2 linked regions of the Nitrosospira lacus genome follow. The protein of the gene in region 2 interacts with the protein of the main gene of each other region in a pairwise test. Links are inferred from orthologs where the notes say so. Each region holds a gene or a part of one and is shown on either strand. Other genes may lie near its edges. The genes, in order: ssb and EBAPG3_RS00005.

Region 1 (3,326 bases), 3.1 Mb from region 2 along the record:
GGCTTTACCCACTCAGGCCGGGAAAACCCCCGTGGAAAGGTAGCGATCCCCGCGATCGCAAACGATGGAAACGATCACCGCGTTGTGCAATTCCGCGGAAATCTTGAGTGCCGCCGCCAAAGCACCTCCCGACGAAATTCCGGCAAAAATCCCTTCCTCGCGCGCCAGCCGCCGAGTCATATCCTCGGCTTCGGCCTGGGAAACCAGGATAATGCAATCCACCCGGCTGGCATCATAGATTCTTGGCAAGTAGGCTTCCGGCCATTTGCGGATACCCGGAATCTGCGCACCGTCTTCCGGCTGTACGCCGATGATCTGAATCTCCGGATTCTTTTCCTTGAAATATTCGGAGCAACCCATAATCGTACCGGTGGTCCCCATGCTGCTCACCAGATGAGTAATTTGCCCTCCGGTATCGCGCCAGATCTCGGGAGCGGTCCCTTCGTAGTGTGCTCTTGGATTATCGGGATTGGCAAACTGATCCAGGATGATTCCGCGCCCCTCGTCACGCATTCGCTCAGCCACATCCCGTGCTTCTTCCATGCTGCCCTCTTTCGAGGTCAATATGATTTCCGCCCCGAATGCCTTCATGGATTGCCGCCGCTCCACGCTCAGGTGCTCCGGCATCACCAGTATCAGGGGATAACCCATGATCGCCGCCGCCATCGCCAAAGCAATGCCGGTGTTGCCGCTGGTGGCTTCTATCAGCGTATCTCCGGGCCTGATCTCCCCACGCGCCTGCGCATGCCTGATCATCGATAACGCTGGACGATCTTTCACCGAGCCTGCGGGATTGTTGCCTTCCAGCTTGGCGAGAATGACGTTACTGGTTTTCCCGGGCAAACGTTTAAGTTTTACCAGGGGCGTGTTACCGATAAAATCTTCTATGGTTTTGTACATATCCAATTCGCAGAGAATTCGTAAAGATCGTGCCGGATTATCGCATACGCGCCGCTAGAAGACCCATTACAAAACGCACAAGGGTGGCTGCCAAGAACATCGTCGAATTACTCGTTTGTGACGGGATGGGTGGAGAAAGCACAACCCATTGGCAATTGACGGGTTATGGCGTACCACCTCCCCCATCCTGACAATGCCAGGTTTTTATTGCCTGACAGCTGGTTTATTTTCCGTCTTGGCCGTGGTGCCGCCGCCCACCGTAATATCCTTACGTAGTTTCTTCATGGTGGCGGGACCAATGCCATTGACCTTTTCCAGATCGCCCGGCAATTTGAAGGGACCATTCTTCTTACGATAATCGACGATAGCCTTGGCTTTGGCCGGACCGATTCCCTGAAGGGTTTCCAGCTCCCCCTGAGTAGCGGTATTGATGTTGACAGCCGCGTAGACCGGACCGGCAAGCGCGAACAACATGACAATAAGAAACAACAGTTTTTTCATAACCCTATTACACTGCGCGCGATTGCAGCCATCAAAACGGAATATCGTCATCCATGTCATCGAACCCCGTGCTGCTTCTTGGGGCAGGTTTATTGCTGCCGGAGGTACTCGGCGCGAAACTGCTCTCGTCCCTATCACCCCCCTCGTAGCTGCCGCTTCCCGGTTTGCTGCCCAGCATTTTCATGTCGCTGGCGATGATCTCGGTGGTATAGCGTTCGGCACCTGACTTGTCGGTCCATTTCCGGGTTTCCAGCCGTCCTTCGACATATACCGGACGACCCTTCTTCAGGTATTCACCGGCGATTTCGGCCAGTTTGCGGTAAAACGTGACGCGATGCCATTCGGTTTTCTCCTGCTTTTCACCGTTTTTGTCTTTCCATGTTTCCGTGGTTGCCAAAGTGATGTTGGTCACCGCGTCGCCATTTGGCATGTAGCGGGTCTCGGGGTCTTTACCGAGATTGCCGATGAGTATGACTTTGTTGACTGATGCCATTTACGCTTCTCCCCCAAGTAGTTGAACAACTCCTTCTTCGTCAAAGCCTCGCATATCCACTTTCAGGTAAGCCACGCCTTCACTTGCCAGCACCAGTGCTTCATGCACACCGGGTAGCGCCGCCAATTGACGCGATAGCCCGCTGGCCTTGCCCGTATCCATTTCCTCCACATGGTACATTCTGGTACGCACCGCGGCAGGCGCTTTCATGGTGGCGGCAAACAGCAGCCATAATGCCAGCAGGATGCCGCAAAATGCAAACAGCGCGGAGCTGCCATGATGTTCAAATAAATAGCCGCCAGCGGTGGCGCCGGTAAATGCGCCGAGAAATTGAACGCTGCTATAGACGCCTATGGCTGTGCCCTTTGCGCCGACCGGCGCTATCTTGGAAATAAGCGAGGGCAAGGTTGCTTCCAGCAGATTGAACGCGGCAAAGAAAACCAGCAGCGCCGCCGTCGTCCCCCATAGGGATTCGAACGTATACGCCAGCAATACCTGGCTTGCCAGCAATACAGCCACTGCAATGACAAAAACCGGTTTGAGTTTTGCTTTCTTTTCCGCATAGATGATCGCGGGAACAATCAGAACCATGGAAAAGAGCAATACCGGAAGATATACCTGCCAGTGGGAATCTACCGCCAGACCCGACTTGCGCAATGACAACGGCACCACCAGCCATAGCGCCATCAGAACTGCATGTAACGCAAACACACCGAAATCCAGGCGTAGCAATTCGGGATTATGCAACACGTTACCAAAGCGTCCTGATGATGCCTCGGTATCGGAATGGAAACGGCTGATCAATGGATTGGGAATAATCTTATAAACTACCGCCATCGCCAACAGGGCCAGTACTCCGGTCATGGCGAAAATTCCAGGGACGCCAATCAAGCGATTGAGTGCCGGCGCGACAATCAGTGAGAGCGCAAAGGTGGCACCGATGGTCATGCCAATCGTGGCCATCGCTTTGGTGCGATGCTCTTCACGGGTGAGATCGGCGGCAAGCGCCATTACCGCGGCGGAAATCGCCCCCGCGCCTTGAATGATGCGGCCAAAGATTACCCAATAAATATCCGTGGCGGACGCGGCCACGAAACTGCCCGCGGCGAACAGAATCAAGCCTATGTAGATAACGGGCTTGCGCCCGATCCGGTCGGACAACCAGCCGAAAGGTATTTGCAGTATCGCCTGGGTCAGCCCATAGGCGCCAAGGGCAATGCCGACCAGCGTATAGTTGCTTCCGCCCGGCAAATGCTCGGCATAAAACGCGAACACGGGCAGAATGATAAACATGCCAAACATGCGCAACCCATAGATACCGGCCAAACCCGCGGTAGCGCGCAACTCAATCGGCGACATTTTCTCGGGGGGTGATGAGACGGACATGAATCAGATTGGGAAAATGCGGAGAAGTTGAGTATATTAACAGGTT
Region 2 (3,242 bases):
GAAAAATAAATCCAGAGCATGGCTGGTGCTGGAGTATTTGGAAATGGGTAATGTTTCCAGTAGCGGCGCTGCAGCCTTGGGCGCACAACTGGCTGCGATGCATCGTGTCTCTTTTGAAAAATTCGGATGGATGCGTGATAACGTCATCGGCGCCACGCCGCAAATCAATAGCTATTCTCCCAACTGGATACAGTTCTGGCGCGAGCAACGTTTGGGCTATCAATTACAACTTGCCCGGATTAATGGCTACACCGGAAAATTGCAGACTCAGGGTGAGCAACTGCTGACGCAGCTGGATTTCTTTTTTCCAGGAACGGGGCCGGCTGCCTCACTTCTTCACGGTGACTTGTGGGGTGGCAACTATAGTTTTGATTGTACGGGTCAGCCGGTGTTATTTGACCCAGCCGTCTATTATGGGGATCGCGAGACGGATATTGCCATGACGGAACTTTTTGGAGGATTCCCTGCGGTCTTCTATGCAGCCTACCGGGAAGCCTATCCCCTCGATTCCGGCTACTCCATACGGAAGACACTGTATAACCTGTATCACGTCCTGAACCATCTCAACTTGTTCGGCGGCGGATATCTTCGCCAGGCGGAACAAATGACAAGCAGATTACTCGCCGAAATTCACTAAGCCGTGGGGACAGGCGGACGTCGAAAAATGAGCAATCAACCGCCGGATTCTAGTCCATCGATTCCCGGTCAAAACTCCAGCGGATCGACATCCAGCGTCCATCGTACCTTGTGTGTTGAAAGCGCGTCGAGTTTCGACCGCCACCCAGAGAGAAATTCCTGTAATTGTTTGCGCGAGCCGGATTGTATAAGCAGGTGCGCGCGCTCCATTCCTTTTAACCGGGACATCTGCGCCGGAACCGGATCGAATATCTCAACTTGCTCAGGGGCTTTCGCTATGGCTGCCGCCCTGGCAAGGAAAGCCAGCGCAGCTGCAATCTGCAGCGCTTCCGCCCGCAATAACGCCTGGTAGACATACGGTGGAAATCCCGCTGTTTTCCTTTCTGCCAGGAGTGTTTGCGCGAGCGCATCATAATCGTGCCGCCGCAGCGCCTGATATAGGGGATGATCAGGAAATTCGGTTTGAATCAGAACTTCTCCCGAAATAGTGGCTCGCCCGGCTCGACCCGCTACCTGCATCAATTGAGCAAACAGGCGCTCCGGCGCGCGAAAATCGGTACTGAATAGTGAAGCATCGGAATTCAGGATGCTAACCAGCGACAGATTCGGAAAATCATGTCCTTTCGCCAGAATTTGTGTTCCAACAAGGATATCCACACGCCGTTCCTGAATGTCTTTCAATATTTTTTGCCATGCATTCTTTCGGCGCATGCTGTCGCGATCGATGCGTACAATTCGTGCCTTGGGGAAACGCTCGGCCAACGCGGCTTCTACCCGCTGCGTGCCGTGGCCAAAAGGCGCGATATCCTGGTCGCCGCACTTGGGGCAGGCGGAGGGGAAGCGCTCCTGGTGACCGCAATGGTGGCATCGCAATTGTTTTTCTCGCAGATGTACCACCAGACGGCTGGCGCAACGATGACAGGTTGCTGTCCATGCGCACGACTTGCACAGCAGTACCGGTGCGTAACCACGCCGATTGATGAAGACCAGGCTTTGCTGGTGTAAGGCGAGGCACTTCTCCAGCGCGGCGATCAACGGGACGGAAAAACCTTCTTTTGTTCTGGCGGAGCGGGTATCGAGACACCGCACGACCGGCAGCGCTGCATTCTTTACCGCGCGGGATTGCAGGCGCAATCTGAGGTAGCGGCCATTAATCGCGTTGTAATAACTTTCAAGCGAAGGAGTGGCGGAACCCAGTATCACTGGTGCATTGGCATGCTTCGCGCGAAAGATTGCCACGTCCCGGGCTGAATAGCGCAAGCCCTCCTGCTGTTTGAATGAAGTATCCTGCTCCTCATCCACAATGACCAGACCAAGTTTTGGCAGCGGCGTGAAGACCGCCAGGCGCGTACCCAGTATTATCCTGGCTTCACCCCGCTGAGCCTGCAGCCAGGCATTCACGCGCTCACCGGGAGTGAGTCCGCTGTGGAGACTGACCAGCTGTATGGCGGGAAAGCGTGTGCGGAAGATCGCTTCCAGTTGCGGCGTCAGATTGATTTCAGGAACCAGCACCAGCGTTTGCCGGCCTTGACGTAACAGCAGCGAAATCAGCCGCAGATAGACCTCTGTTTTGCCGCTGCCGGTAATGCCATGTAACAGCCAGGTATTGAAGTCATTTATTTTGGCGGCAACGTCATTGACGGCACTTTCCTGATCTGCTGTAAGGACAGGACCTGGTGATGTTATTTCAATAAGTGAATCTGCGGTCAAGGGAGGGGCAATCAATGTTTCCTCAACCCAGCGCAGCGTAATGAATTCCTGCAATGCGGCGGGTGCACGCCGCGAAAGCCGTTTTACCTCCTCAATATTCATGCCGCCGGATTCTTGCAGTCCCGCCAGTAAACGACGCTTGATGATACTGCGGGCGGAAATGGCTGATAGGTTGATTGCGTGTCCTGCAGGGGTGAGGCAATATCGGGAGGCGGCAACGGAGGCCACCGCCACGGGTTTGGTCCTGCGTAGCCTGCCGGGGAGGCCGTTCATTACCACCTCGCCCAGCGGATGATGATAATAGGTGCTGCAAAACCGGAACAGATCAAGCAACGACGCAGGCAGCGGGGGAATATCCTGAAATACGTGAGTGGCCTGCCTGAGTCTGGATGGCGAAATCAAAGAGTGAGTAGTTACTTCCATGATTACCCCTATCACCTGCTTTTTTCCAAACGGAACGCATACACGAACGCCGATATCCTGTGCCGTTACATCCTGTGCAAGATAGTCGAATAAAGTATTGACAGGAACGTCGAGTGCGACGCGAATGATAGGCATATCGGGATGGAGGGTTTATGGGAAATTCGGGAATATTATCCCCCGAAAGTCCATCGCTGATTTATCTTCCGCTGATTGGGGCAACAACAAGGCAGCATTTCCATAGAACCGGCATCATGTATGACATATAATTTATCATCAGGATGGGAGAGTGGCGGTTTGCGTTATGCATCCATACCTTGCGCAGGTTCTAAAAAAAACAACAGAGTGTATCGGAAATAAGGACACCGCTTACCCCTCCCGTGGTGATTCCTGATTTGTCGGATTTCTTTACATATTTTATTCAGCGGGCAGAAAGTGATATTCAACTCACTGATTCTAAATATGTGCATGGACTG

Evidence for each region.
Region 1: the proteins of EBAPG3_RS00005 (region 2) and ssb interact in binary tests that used the Escherichia coli proteins (3 or more experiments, as listed by UniProt). The link is inferred for Nitrosospira lacus from one-to-one orthologs.

The regions. Positions count from the first base shown.
Region 1 is NZ_CP021106.3:3,119,754-3,123,079, forward strand. What follows is about bases 164-3,163. They hold ssb (single-stranded DNA-binding protein), read right to left. Parts: upstream 1,895-3,163; coding sequence 1,433-1,894; downstream 164-1,432. Other genes in these bases: cysM (cysteine synthase CysM), read right to left, coding at 164-900; EBAPG3_RS14270 (ComEA family DNA-binding protein), read right to left, coding at 1,105-1,401; EBAPG3_RS14280 (MFS transporter), read right to left, coding at 1,895-3,163. Outside these bases: more of cysM, read right to left, coding at 13-163; more of EBAPG3_RS14280, read right to left, coding at 3,164-3,253. UniProt on the Escherichia coli protein: Plays an important role in DNA replication, recombination and repair. Binds to ssDNA and to an array of partner proteins to recruit them to their sites of action during DNA metabolism. Acts as a sliding platform that migrates on DNA via reptation.
Region 2 is NZ_CP021106.3:162-3,403, reverse strand. Bases 306-3,221 are described here. They hold EBAPG3_RS00005 (primosomal protein N'), read right to left. Parts: upstream 2,905-3,221; coding sequence 706-2,904; downstream 306-705. Other genes in these bases: EBAPG3_RS00010 (fructosamine kinase family protein), read left to right, coding at 306-637. Also shown: more of EBAPG3_RS00010, read left to right, coding at 1-305.